Regions from separate parts of the Exiguobacterium sp. ZOR0005 genome, predicted to be linked through region 3. Evidence: riboswitches for the same ligand, from Rfam matches in the RefSeq annotation. Region 3 holds a riboswitch; each other region holds the start of a gene.
What was found. Region 3 has a riboswitch for thiamine pyrophosphate ahead of thiW (energy coupling factor transporter S component ThiW). Riboswitches for the same ligand answer to the same signal wherever they lie in the genome.
Positions count from the first base shown of each region.

Region 1: linked by a shared signal. The riboswitch ahead of L971_RS10615 (YkoF family thiamine/hydroxymethylpyrimidine-binding protein) and the one ahead of thiW (energy coupling factor transporter S component ThiW) in region 3 are both predicted to bind thiamine pyrophosphate.
Region 2: linked by a shared signal. The riboswitch ahead of tenA (thiaminase II) and the one ahead of thiW (energy coupling factor transporter S component ThiW) in region 3 are both predicted to bind thiamine pyrophosphate.

Region 1 covers NZ_JTLB01000024.1:20,978-25,642, forward strand. Annotated here, with positions in the region: gene L971_RS10600 (energy-coupling factor transporter transmembrane protein EcfT) at 1-96, opposite strand, end outside; gene L971_RS10605 (ABC transporter ATP-binding protein) at 93-1,424, opposite strand; gene L971_RS10610 (ECF transporter S component) at 1,417-1,992, opposite strand; gene L971_RS10615 (YkoF family thiamine/hydroxymethylpyrimidine-binding protein) at 1,985-2,578, opposite strand; TPP riboswitch at 2,658-2,758, opposite strand; gene L971_RS10620 (GTP-binding protein) at 2,820-4,013, opposite strand; gene L971_RS10625 (hypothetical protein) at 4,120-4,383, opposite strand; gene L971_RS10630 (SMP-30/gluconolactonase/LRE family protein) at 4,396-4,665, opposite strand, start outside.
Region 2 covers NZ_JTLB01000013.1:8,033-12,697, reverse strand. Annotated here, with positions in the region: gene thiE (thiamine phosphate synthase) at 1-163, opposite strand, end outside; gene thiD (bifunctional hydroxymethylpyrimidine kinase/phosphomethylpyrimidine kinase) at 132-974, opposite strand; gene thiM (hydroxyethylthiazole kinase) at 971-1,759, opposite strand; gene tenA (thiaminase II) at 1,756-2,430, opposite strand; TPP riboswitch at 2,513-2,617, opposite strand; gene pelG (exopolysaccharide Pel transporter PelG) at 2,679-4,127, opposite strand; gene pelF (GT4 family glycosyltransferase PelF) at 4,108-4,665, opposite strand, start outside.
Region 3 covers NZ_JTLB01000016.1:26,609-31,273, forward strand. Annotated here, with positions in the region: gene L971_RS07100 (tetratricopeptide repeat protein) at 1-393, opposite strand, end outside; gene L971_RS07105 (DUF402 domain-containing protein) at 444-983, opposite strand; gene L971_RS07110 (hypothetical protein) at 1,193-1,939, shown strand; TPP riboswitch at 1,985-2,083, shown strand; gene thiW (energy coupling factor transporter S component ThiW) at 2,147-2,632, shown strand; gene L971_RS07120 (hypothetical protein) at 2,709-2,972, shown strand; gene L971_RS07125 (N-acetyltransferase) at 2,967-3,446, opposite strand; gene L971_RS07130 (YcxB family protein) at 3,428-3,928, opposite strand; gene L971_RS07135 (VOC family protein) at 4,020-4,418, shown strand; gene L971_RS07140 (LTA synthase family protein) at 4,512-4,665, shown strand, end outside.

The sequences.
Region 1 (4,665 bases), on a different contig from region 3:
GAGTGGTGTCCACGGATTGTACATAAAAGCGAGACCGAACATGAGACATGTCACGGTCATAAACTTGACGGTCGGGTTCATCTCATGAAATGTCATGACCATCCCTCCGTCAACAGCCCATGCCTCCGCAATAATTCCGGGTCGTCCCATAGCGAAGCATCATAAGGGCCGCTCAACTCCCCCTCATGCATCAAATAGTACGTGTTCGCGACCCGAGCAAAACTGAGGTCGTGTGTCACGAACAACACCGCCTGTCCCGCATCCGCACGTTCGGCCATCAAATCATGGAGCGCTCGAAGCGAAGCCTCGTCTTGTCCTGCCGTCGGTTCATCAAATGCGATCAATCGTTTCTCCGAGAGCATCATCACCCCGATGGCGAGTCGCCGTTTTTGACCGTGACTGAGTGAGAGCGGATGCGCATCCCGCAACGGTCCGAGCCCGAGCCGCGTCAACATGTCTTCGATCGGACGATCGTGCCCGTATTTGAGTTCACTTGTCAGGTCACTTGTCACGAACAAGTGTGCCGGGGATTGCGGGACGAACCCGACGTCACGATGATTGCGAGCCAGACTTCTGAGCCATGTCGACTTGCCGCTCCCGTTTCGACCGAGGATAGCGACGACTTCTCCCTCGGCGACGGTCAAGTCGCTCGCTGCGAGTTCAAATTCATTTCGTTTGAAATTCGGTATGTGAAATAAATTATATTCCCCTTTGTGGCTCCCAATCGATGCGAACGTATAGTCCGGGCGCATCTCGAACGGCCCATCCTTGACGATTCGTCCCTCCACAAGCTCGACTTGCCGGTCGAAGAAATCGCCCCATACGTACGGTCGGTGTTCAATGACGACAACGTTGACGGTGCGGGCGACGCCGTCGAACCAACGGACGAAACGATGCGCCGTCTCCGGGTCGAGGTGGGCGAGCGGCTCGTCGAGCAATAGCCATTCCGGTCGGCCGACCAAAGCACAGGCGACGGCGATCTGTTGCTTCTCGCCCCCTGACAAGTCATGGATGGTGCGGTTGCGATACTCGGACAAGCCGAGCGCATGCAAGATCGCCGTGACACGCTCCGACATCTCGCCCCGCGCGACCCCGAAGTTTTCGAGCGTGAAAATCAGTTCCTCCTCCACCGTCTGCATGACGAACTGACTGTCCGGATCTTGAAACACCGTCCCGACGCGCCGATTCACTTCACCGGCCGCGTACGTATCATACGATCGATTGAACAAGTGCAATCGTCCCGTCACGATCCCGTCACAGTTATCCGGATAGAGACGGTTGAACATAGCAAACAGTGTCGATTTCCCCGACCCGCTCGCCCCGGTGATGAGCGTCCTCCCATCCCGGAGCGTGAGCGTGACGTCCGACAAGACGTCGGTCGGCTTACCTGGATAACGAAACGTCAGCTGTTCCGCCTCAACCATGCACGCGTCCTTGCCGCGCGACGGCGTACCCTTCGAGCGCACCCGTCCGAAGCAACAAGTCACTCAATATCTTCCCTCCGAGTCCAGCGATGAGCATGCCGCTCGTCGCGCGGAGGGCGAACATCGTGGCGACGTATGTCGGACTGAGCGCCGCGAGACCGCCCATGACGTACGTATAGGCGAAGCTCGTCACGGCCGCACCGAACCCGGCGAGCATGAGCACCCAAAGGTCGTACCGTTTATAACCGGTCAAGGCGAACGCCGCCTCGGCCCCGAGTCCTTGAACGATCCCGACGAGAATGATCCGCGGACCGATGGCGTTCCCGATCATCATCTCGATCGTCGCCGCGAGCACTTCCGACAAAAACGCGGCGCCGGGCTTTCGAATGATGTAAGCCGCGATAATCGAGACGATGAACCAAATTCCGAAGATCCATTCGTAGGCGATCGGTCCGATCAAGCCGGCCCAAAGGTTCCCGACATGGACGAACGCCAAATAGACGACGGCGAACACGACCGATAACAGCGACAACAAGACGACCTCTTTCAACTTCCACGATTTAAGCATCATTGCGTTCCTCATGCGACGGACTGTTCACGCTGAACGTCACCGTCATGACGACGTGGCTCGTCTTCGCACGGACCCGGTCGAACGTCGCCTCATAAAACGAGAACACCGGCTCGATGTCGCCGTGGATGCCCGAGGCGTAATGCATCGAATCGTTGAACACACCACGTGATTTCGCGAAATCGATCTCTTCATAGATGATGTCCATATATTGCTCGTCACCGAGCGGATAGAGCGCGAACTGGGAGGAGACGTATTGGGCGCCGACCGGTCCGTTCACAGGCTCGCTCGTCACCTCGAGCAGGTTGTCCCCCATCGTGTCACCCGGGCAACCGACCGAGAACGTCCCGCTCATCGAGACGTGCGTCCCTGTCTTCGTCGCATGCGACAGGATTGATTTGGCCACATCGAACACGTGCTCACTCCGTCCCCGGATGACCGTCGAGACGTCATCGGTGTGGCGCCAGACGTTCTGTAAATCCGTCTCCTTCAATGCCCCTTTGATGACGCTCACGAAATCCGACGTCATCGGGCTCAGTGTAAAGCGGAACCCGACGATCGGGCTCGTTCCACATTGCTCGTTCATGTTGCATTCCCCCTTTTTCTATATGCACAAAAAAGCCGCATCCATGAGAATGCGGCCACTCGTCCAATTGAAGTCCATTAGAAAAAGTGCCACACTTCCTCACGCCGGTATTACCCGGATCGAGTCATAAGGGATTGGAGCCATGCTCACATCTCAGCCGAAGCACCCCTAGTGTAGTCCAATATATGCGGTTGTTCATGCAAGGAACAGTATAGTCGACTCGTTTGCGTTTGTAAACGGTTTATGAGAAAGTGACGACGCCGCTACCCGGGAGCGTGTCGTTCAACATCGTCCAATCGAGCGACATCTCATCGTCGGTCAACAGGCAGGCGTCGAGCGCTGATTCGACGGTCGCACGGTCTATCCGCTGCCCGATCAAGACGAGCTCGGTCTGGCGGTCGCCGTACGGCTCGATATAGTCCTCAGCAAGCTCCGGTTCTGCCGCGAACATGAGACGACGTTCCTCTTCTGGCAGCGTGGCGAGCCAGCGTCCGGCGTGCTCGAGCGTCGAGGCGTATCCGGCCTGCGAGAACAGGCAGGCGATGTCGTTGCGCGAGGCGATCCAAAGGAATCCTTTCGCTCGGACGACTTCCTCTGGGAACTGTTCGATCCACGCATGGAGTCGCTCCGGGTGGAACGGGCGACGACGGCGATAGACGAACGAGCTGATGCCGTACTCCTCGGTCTCCGGCGTGTGTTCTTCCGCCTCAAGCTCTTGAATCCAGCCGGCCGCGTGCATCGCCTGTTCGAAATCGAACAGCTTGACGTCTAGCAGTTCCGACAAGTCGACGTTCGAATGGACCGACGTCAACAGTTTTGCTGACGGGTTGAGCGTCTTCAACAGCCCGGCCATCTCGTTCAGTTCGGTGTCAGACACCCGATCGGCCTTGTTCAAGACGATGATGTCGGCGAACTCGACTTGGTCGACGAGCAGGTCGACGACTTCACGGACATCCGTCTCATCAATCGCTTGTTTCCGCTCGTGAAGCGACTCACCGGAGTTGAAGTCTTTCAAGAAACGGTAGGCGTCAACGACGGTCACCATCGCATCGATATAGACACGGCTCGTCAAGTCGATGCCGAGCGCGTCATCGGCATACGTGAACGTCTGGGCCACGGGAATCGGTTCAGAGATTCCGGATGACTCGATGATGATCCCGTCGAGCTCACGATCGTTCGTAAGCTCTTGTACCGCCTCGAGGAGGTCTTCACGGAGCGTGCAACAAATACAGCCGTTCGACAGCTCGACCAACTTTTCATCTGTCCGCGAGAAGCCGCCTTGCTCGATTAAGCGCTCATCGATATTTAATTCACTCATATCGTTGACGATGACGGCATATTTCTTGCCGGTGCGGTTGTTTAATATATGGTTCATTAACGTCGTCTTGCCGCTCCCAAGATAGCCTGACAACACAGTGACTGGAATTCGTTTCATCATTAACATCCCCTAAATAGTAATCATTACTTTTTAGATAATGAACGGGATTGACCGTGTTGTCAACAAAAAAACACGCTCGATTTGAGCGTGTTTCCAAACGTGGCTATTCTTCGAGCGCTTTCCGTTCCGCCTCGGAACGCGGGTAAGCGTTCGCTTGCCACTCGGCCCGATAAATCGAATCGAGCTGTGTCAAGCCGACCTCGTCCTCATCTTTGTCCGCGTCCACGCTCGGCGTCTCGTCCCACTTCGGTTCGAGATAAGAATGATCTATCGTCTCGCGGTCGTCGAGAAACTTTTTGATTCCGACTCGGGCCACCGCCGCGAGCGCCAGACCGATTCCCGCTCGAACGAGCATTCGTTTCACCATCGTTCTCCCTCCTTAACGTCCGAAACGATAAAGTGGCATCCCTTTCACTTCTGTATCGATTTTAAACACCGACCCTGCGTCCGGGTACGTTTCGAGCGCCTCCTCGTCCATGCCTTCTCGCGCCGTCGTGATGGCGAGTTGGTTCAAGTCGTCGCCGATAAAACAACACGATGTGACGTTCGGCGCCGGGACAGACACTTCGAGCACTTTTTCGCCCGTGTCCGGATTCCAGCGCGACACTTTTCCGCCGGCGAAGTGGGCGATCCATAAGTACCCATCCTC
Region 2 (4,665 bases), on a different contig from region 3:
CTCCATACAGTGCCTCTTTTCCTTTTTCGCGAAATTGGAAACATGTAACGCCACATTGGAGTGCCGTCTCGACCGTCCGGAAGATATCTTTCGTGTTCGTCGTCCCACAGATGAAGTAAAGCTCTAGCCGTTCAGCGAGCCCGGCTTGTCGTGATCGTTTCAAGCGTCACACCCTCCTCTCCATACGTGCCGTACGCCCAGTGGTTCGTCGGCCCATGTCCGGCACCGATATCGAGACCGTGCGTGATCGCGCTTTGGATGAACCGCTTCGCCGTCACGGTCGCCTCGATGATCGGACGACCTTTGGCGAGCTCGGCCGTGAGCGCCGCCGAGAACGTGCACCCGGTGCCGTGCGTGTCAAACGTCTGGATACGAGTTGCCGAGACGAGGAAAGCCTCTGACGCCGTCAAGACGAGGTCTTCGGCACGTTCCCCTTCGAGATGTCCCCCTTTTAAGACGACCGCCTTCGCGCCTAGTGACAAGATCCGTTCCGCCGCCTCAAAACGGTCTTGAAATGAACGAATCGTCAAACCCGTCAACACCTCCGCTTCCGGCACGTTCGGCGTGACGACCGTCGCGAGGGGCAGCAAGGACGTCTTGAGCGCCTCGACGGCTGTGTCTTGAAGTAGGGACGCCCCACCTTTTGCGATCATGACCGGGTCGACGACGAGCTGTTTGAACGCATGCCGCTTCACGCCGGAAGCGACGGTCTCGATTCGGCTCGCATCGAACAACATCCCGGTCTTGCACGCCTCGATTGAAAAATCGGAACCGATCGCATCGAGTTGTTGCGCGAGCAGTTCGGTCGAGACCGCTTCAACGCCATGCACACCTCGTGTGTTTTGAGCCGTGACTGCCGTCAAGACGCTCGTGCCGAATACACCGAGCTCTTGGAACGTCTTCAAGTCGGCTTGAATGCCGGCGCCGCCGCCTGAGTCGGAACCGGCGATCGTCAACACTTGTGTGCGCTTCATGAGACCACCTCGATCCGGTCGCTCGGTAGTTCGACCGCGGTCATCTTACCGAGTTCGTTCAAGAAGTGGATCGGGAAATCGCCCGACCCTTCGGCACGCATTGTCGCGAGTTCCCCGCAACGGGCGTACCCGGCGAGCGCCGTCGACGTCGCGGTCATCGCATCGGACTCGACCGCAAGAAATGCGCCGACGACCGCACTGAGCAAACAGCCGGTCCCGGTCGTCCGTGTCATCACTTCGGTCCCTCCTTTGATTTCAATCGTCACGTCCCCGTCACTGACGACATCCGTCTCTCCGGTCACGGCAACGACACAGCGATACCGCTTGGCCGCCTCGCGCGCGATGTGTGTCACGTCATGCAACGCTTCCCCGCCATCGACCCCTCGCGTGTGGGCCGTTCGGTCAATCAATGTCGCCATCTCACCGGCGTTGCCACGAATGACGGTCACTTGCACCTGTGCGAGGATCGCGGTCGCCACTTGACGCCGAAACGATGTCGCGCCGACACCGACCGGGTCGAAAACGATGGGACGTCCCGCAGCGTTTGCCGCTTGCCCGGCCCGAATCATCGTCGCTTCGGTCGATGCATCGAGCGTTCCGATGTTCAATACGAGCGCATCGCTCACTGTAGCCATTTCCGCCACTTCCTCGACAGCGGACGCCATGACCGGTGACGCGCCGACGGCGAGCAGACCGTTCGCTGAAAAGTTCGCGACGACGATGTTCGTGATGTTATGGATGAGCGGTCGCTCGGCCCGGACTTTGTCCCATAAATCGCGCTTCATCGGCTCACCTCCACCGGGACGTCCCACGTCTCAAGCGTCCATGCCATCTGCCAAAACGCCACTTCATAGTAACAGCTCTTCAAGAACGATTGACGATAACGGGTGCGCTCGACTTCGGTCGCCTGTTCGGCCAACAGATCGAGACGGTCAATCTGCTCTTCGACGAGTTCACGGAACCATTCCGACCCGTACGTGGCAATCCAAGCCGTATAGATTGGATGCTCCGGCTTCGCGTTTTTCAACCGTTCCCCGATCTCGTAGTACACCCAGTAACACGGCAGAATCGCCGCGAGCACATCCCCGAGCGTCGGTCCGGCTTGTTGCATGTGCATCGCGTATGCGTATGCGGTCGGTGCCGGCTCGAACCCACGTCTTTCTTCTTCGGTCACGTCAAGCATCGTAAAGAACTCACGGTGTAACGCGTGTTCAGCTTCAATCGTGTGTAGGGCATGCGTCAAAAATCGGCTCGACAGCTCCATGTCGTGCGATAAAATCGCTCCCTTCGCCTGCACTTTTGAGAACTGGTTCAAATAGTACGAGTCTTGCAAGACGTAGTGGCGAAACTTCGCCTCGTCGAGCGTTCCCTCACCTAGTGCTTGAACGAACGGGTGGTCAAAACTTGCTTGGAACAAAGCATCCGCCTCTTGTCGGATTTGTTGTGTGAACGTCATTTCCGTCTCCCCCTTTGTTGTATGAAAAAAGACGCCGCCTCCCATAACGGAAGCGGCGTCGGACATACACAGAGGGTGAGACAAGTCATTTCGCCCACTTCCCTACGCTAGCGTGAACTAGATCAGGTTCAAAGGGTCTGGACCTCGTCCATCTCAGCCGCGTCATGCGACTCCCCTAGTGGCAAACATTATGAAATTCGGTCGTCTTCGGTCACATCATACCAATCTTTTGATGAAATAGGAACCCTTCAACGTGAGAAGCGGCGGTTCAACACACTTCCCATATTGGAGAACCGTTCCGTTCCGAGTTTACGCCGATTCGAAGAGGCAAACACGTAATAATCGACTTTCCCCATGAAGTAAATCAAACGGAGGCCGGCGATAAAGAACGTGATCGTCGTACTGACTGCAAAACCGACGCCATACCAATCGATGCCTCGCGGAAGCAACAGCGTCGTGAACAAAGCGTTGAACGTGAAAAACGACAAGTTGACGAGAAGCGCACCACGCCGATCTTCGAAGTAGAGCAACAGTAGCGTCAACACGAGAATCATCGCATTCGCGAACGCGGCAAGTGTCGTCATCCGGAAGATTTGCCCAACTTCCTCTGGTACGCCGATCCAACCGACGAAGACACCGGCCATGAGCACCGCGAACAGTGTGACGACGCCTTGACTCCGGCCGAGGCGAATCAACTCATTTTTCAAGACGGTCGTCATCGTCTGTTTCGCTTTGTCGATTTGATGGAGTGCCCCGCCGTAATTGATGAGCCCATAAAACGTACGGTACCGTTCATAAAATCTCGTCTCGACGGCGACGACGAACAGCAACTGAGTCGGGACAATCGTCAAGTACGACCAAAACACGGCCGTGTCGTAGTAGGGATTAAACACGAACGAATCAGCGACGACCATCCGTCCCTCACCGAACCAGATGATGAAGTTCGTCACCCAAATCCCGAGGACGTACAAGACGCCGATTGCGAACAAGTCGGGGTAGAGATCAAAGTAACGGAAATAAGAGAACTCTCTCGTGGCGTAGCGGAGCGGGAACGTCCGCAACATCGCAAAGAATAATCCGAATAACGTCACGATCATCCCAGCGGTGAAGCCGGTCAACAACTCTAGGCTCGTCGGGTCTGCCATGATGCGGCTAATCAAGAACACGCCGCCGACCGCGATGAAACCACCGAGCAAAAAGCTGTATGCGATCGCCTGATAAAACTTGGCCGCGCTCAAAAACAAAAACATGACCCAGATGACGTTGATCGTCATGAACAAGACGAACAAAACGAGTTTATACACAAATGCGAGCGGGGAGATCATCCAAAAGATGCTGTACATGATGACCGCCGCGAGCATCGTCACTTTCAACATGCCGGTAAAGACGGGAAAGATCTCATGCGCCTTTTTCTCATAGAATAAGTCGGCGACGTAGCGCGTGACGACGAGCTGTTGAAAACTGAAGACAATTTGCGAAAAGATGAAGGCGTAAGACACGGACAGCATGAAAATCGTCCGTTCTTCCAGCGACAACATCGGCATTTGAAACGCCAGCCATTGAATCGTCCCGACGACCAAGATGACGATTAGCCACGGTCCTGACGTGACGAGGCCAGAGAACGTGTACGCCTTCAGCCGTGACGAATAGTAGTCTTCTTGAAACAGTTTTTGCAGTTTAAACCCGATGCCCGCCATACTGTTCCCTCCTCGCTTCATAGATGGCTTTGTAACGGTCGACGAACTGTTGCAACCGGTAATATTGACGCACGCGTTCGCGACCGTTCTTCCCGAAGCGCATCCGCTCGCGCGGATAGTCCATCATCCACTCGACTTTATCGGCAATCGCCTCCGGGTGGACCGGCGGAACGATGAATCCGGCCGGACCGAACGGGTCGTCCGTCCGGCCGTACAACAACTCCGAACACGCCCCGACATCGGTCGCCACCCAAGGGATGCCGGCGGCCATGCCTTCCAAAATAGCGAGCGGCTGTCCTTCCGAGATGCTCGTCAACAGCAATAAGTCAAACGTCGGCAGCCACTCTTGGACGTTCACTTTACCGACAAGTTCGACGTAGTCCGTAAGACCGCTCTGCTCGATGAGCAAACGGCACTCCTCTGCATATTCTTCATCCTCGTCGAGCGGTCCCATGATCGTCAATTTGAACAAGCGATTCCGCTCTTGCAAAATTTTGGCGCCGTAAATCATCGTTTTTAAATCTTTGATCGGTACGAC
Region 3 (4,665 bases):
GTCAGACTCCTCGTCGCCGACATAGACGTTTTGCTTCGCCTCTTCCATCCGCGCTGTCACGTCCTCCACGAATTCCGGGAACGCCTCTTTATAAGACACCGTGCAAAAATTGAAGACATCGTCGTCCATCATGACAGTGAACGACGGGTGGACAACGTCATGCTCGACGACCGCGTCGCCGCGCATCCGATAGCGAAGCTCCGGGATCGCATTCGCCGTTTTGACCGCACCATATAAGAACAGCTTGAAAAACGATTGTCCGGTCGTCTTCGCATGCGTATGTAATTTTGTGACGTCGAGCGTCGCCGTCACGTTGAAATGTGGGGCGTCGAACGCCTTGAAAAACTCGTAATGCTTCTTTCGTGGCCACGTATCGATGTCAATCTGTTTCATGGTTCATCTCCCTGCGCTTTTCTTTCACTGTATCAAAGGAAGCCATGCGTTCAAAGCATTTGCTTCAGCTCGTCGTAATGCCCTCTCGCCAAATCAAAGTAGACGAAGTCACGGCGCTCGATACGGTCGAGCGTCTGTTCGAAGTCACGCCAGCCGGTGACGACGAGTTCTGGTGTCAATTCGCCCGTCAACCGTGCGTCCTCGAATTCATCTTCGTCTTTTCGGACGACGTCTCCGTTCGGGAAGACCAAGATGTCGAGCAACAAGTCGTCCATATAGGGAATTCCGTCCTCATAGCCAATCGCCTCGACGATATCGATGTACCACTGGACGATGTGGCCCGAATCATCAAACATGACCGTCACCCCGAACGGTTCATTGTCCGGAAAATATTGGAGCCATGCATAACCGGCGTCGGCCACGATGAATTCCTCGCCGTTATGTTGCTTATACTGCGGGGCCCGGACCGCATCGATTTGAAACAAGGCGACCGTCCCTGAGAAATGTTCGTCATGGACGTCCATCTGGACATAGCGGTGTTCAAGAATCCGCTCCCAGTCCCGTCGATTAGCAAATTTTCGTTTTGGCATCGTACTCGCTCCTTCATAAGTTCGTTTGCTTTAACAGTTCGCCAAAATCCGACAGTTCCCTGTTTAGTCGTACAGATTCTGTTCAGTGAACCTGACAGGCTCATGCCTTACTACACCACACCGAAAACGTGTATAGGTTCTCATCTATTTCCATCCATGCTACGCTTCTTCATAATAGGTAAAATTTGTATGATTAAAGGGTGGGCATCATGAAACGTTTATTTTTATTCGGATTAGGCCTCATGTTACTCGCGGGCTGTACCGATCCAATCGGAAAGCCGGTCATTCCAGCGGATTCGAACGAACCTGCGCCAGAAATCATGACCGAATGGACACGGGAGGACTTCAAGGACGTCTTCGACCAACATGAAGTCGCCGAAGAATTACTTGAAACTCTCAAGGCGAACGGACTCACGCCGTATCGTGAGACGTTTGAACGGGTCGTCATCGCCGGTAACGGCATCCACCACACTTATGCAGACGTGTATCCGTTCCAACTCGATGATGGGACATATGCCACGGTGTATGAAGACGAGGACGGATTGATAGCGAACGGGTCGGAGGCAACCGCGCCGCTCTTTTGGCAAGAAACGTCGTTCCTGCAGTTCGTCGAGGAGATTGAGAAACGGAAATACGGGACGAGCGCCCCACCGGAAGACGTCACGTTGACACAAGATGCGTTTCAATCGATTTACGATCGTCACGCTTATACGTCCGCGCTCATCGTCGAGCTCGACGAATGGGGTGTAGCGGTCGCTCGCGAGCCGCTCGAGAACGTCATCATCGCCGGGGACGGCGTGGCCGAAGTGACCGCGGATTTGATTGTGTTTGAGGTCGAGAACGGGTATGCCATCGTCTACGACCGAGACGGTGAAATCTTCAAAGGGCCCGAGTCCATCGCGCCACTGTTCTGGAACGAAACGGATTACAAACATCTGCTCAAGAAGAACAAATGAATCATCGAACGCTTATGATGACACTATGTTATACTTAAACGAATAAACGACCACTAGGGGAGCCTTCGGGCTGAGACGGCAAACGCCGGACCCTTTGAACCTGATCTGGCTCATACCAGCGTAGGGAAGTGGCATGGGATTCGTCTGTTCCACGCCACTTTTCCTTTTTGGAGAAGTGGCGTTTTCATTTTGAAAGGAGACTGATCCATGCGTATTCAACAACTCACTTGGATGGCAATGCTCGTCGCCATCGCCATCATCGGCTCACTGTTCATCTCAATTCCGACCGGGGTGGCCCGAGCTTTCCCGATTCAACATATGGTGAACGTCATCGCGGCCGTCACCGTCGGCCCACTCGGTGCCGTCCTCGTCGCCTTCGTGACCGGACTCGTTCGCGTCATGACGGGCACCGGTTCGCTACTCGCGTTCCCTGGCGGCATGATCGGCGCGCTTCTGGCCGGTATCTTTTATATGAGGACGAACCGCGTCGCCTTCGCCGCACTCGGTGAAGTCATCGGTACGGGCGTGATTGCCTCACTCATCGCCGTACCTTACGCGAAAATCTTGATGGGGTCTGAGTTCGGCGCGCTCTTCTTTTTCCCGGCCTTCCTCGCCTCGAGCGTGACCGGCGCCTTGCTCGGTTGGATCGTACTCGCTCGCGTCAAACAGCTGCGTCCTGCTCTCAAACAATAATTGAGTCGTTTGGCCTCTCCCTTTCGAGTGTACAGATGGTAAAATAAGGTTATCTCATTTAGAAGGAGTGACCGCCTTGACTCGTCTACAATTATGGGTGACCGGAGCTGCCGCCGTCATCATCACCGCCCTTTTGTTCACGTTAGAACGCATCGCGGCTTATACGCGTTGGCACGCATTGGTCGCCACAGGCGTCTGGCCCGAGGAGCCGACCGTCATGGATCTGTTGGCGCAAAACTGGTTCATCCCGCTCTTCGGTTTCACCGCCATCATCTGCTTCTTCATGGCCGGTAATTCGGTCAAAGCGACCACCATGAAAACAGGGACGACCGACTTATGACGGTTGTCCCTGTTTGACGTGATACACCCAAATCTCTTCCCCGTTCCATTCGTCGATGCGACCGCTATCGACAAATCCACCTCGTTGATAAAACCGCTTCGCTAGTTCATTTGTCGGATGGAGACTAAGGACGATATCATCTACATCAAATCGGTCCTGGATCCAGACGAGCGCCAACTGTAGAAAGCGAGATCCAAGCCCCTGTCCTTGCTCATGCGCATCTATCATAAAGCGGTCGAGCCACACGTAGCGGTCGACTTTGTTCTCCGCCCCGATCATCATAAAGCCGACCGGTCGCTCGTTGAGGCAAAGCGCATAGCACGTCCAGGCGTACTTGACGTCGACTTCCATCTCGCGTAGCGATTCCGCATTCGTTTCAATAAAGCGGGACTGCTCCGTAGCGACGGTCAAGCCGATGACGGCTTCCCGATTCGTGTCATCAATGAGCTGTATCGTCAGCGAGCCGGCAGCCATCGGCGCACCTCTTCCATGTCTTGTCCACGCTTCGGCAAAATATAGGCGCTGACCGAAGCGTTATATAAGTACACATAATCGTCTTCCTCGACGATTTCCTTGATCCCGGCCCAAGTCACCCTTGTCTCACCGAACTCGTTTTGATCACGCAGACCGTTCTCATCCAATTCCATCGTATGCGGACCAATCATCCCTTCGTTACTGCGTTCATCGATGAGCCGACGTGTTTGCTTCCGGACGTGCCGTTCAAAGTATTTCGGGTAATATAGAAACCACAATATACCCGCAATGCCTTGTACACCATACAGCCACCAGTCCGTCTCTTGAAGCCATGTCGTCCAAACGAAGGCAGCCCCTAGAAAGACAATCGGTCCGATGATTCGCTGCAGGAACAGCATTCGCTTGCCTGTTTTCGACCGTTGGATATGGCTCAAGTTGAACCGGATATAGTCGTCTTCTGTCAATTCATATTGGATATGCATCTTATCCCTCCTCCCTGTCCTTTACGCTCCTTGTCTAGAAAAGTTCCGTTCCCGGTCATGATTCGATACTATGTAAGAAAGGAGTGACACGATGAAACAAATCCACCATCTCTGCATCCAAACGCCCGACTATGAGGCATCCAAACGATTCTACGAAGCACTCGGCTTCGAGCTCGTCCAGGAGTCACCCGACTTTCATACCCGCGCGTTCAACAGCTGGCTCAAGCTCGGCGACTTTTACATCGAGCTCCAGACGGCAAAACAAGACGAGACGTTGACCCCCTATTCGAAACACGTGGCCGGCCCTGTCCATTTCGCTCTGTACGTAGACGACCTCGAGGCAGAAGTGCAACGGCTCGAGGCGCTTGAGGTCCCGTTCTTACCGAAACAGGGCGGCAACATCTACTTCGTCGTCGACGGATATTTAAGTAAATTGAAAGCCCCGGAAGGCACAATCATCGAACTTCGGGACTCGTTTTTAATCAAGTGAGGCGACGCGCCTCGCTTTTTTTGTACACTGTGATGTTTTTGGCCACATGAAAACAGGAACATTCAAACAACCTGGTTTTCTTGGAGGCAACGCATGAAATATCTCGATTATTGGACTTACATGATTCTCTCGCTCCTCAAGCTCTATTTATTCAGTGTGCTGACGACGAGCGCATTCACGTTCCACTTCTTCCTCGTCAACGTCGGCATGATCCTCATGATGACGAGCTGGGCGTTACTCGTTCGAC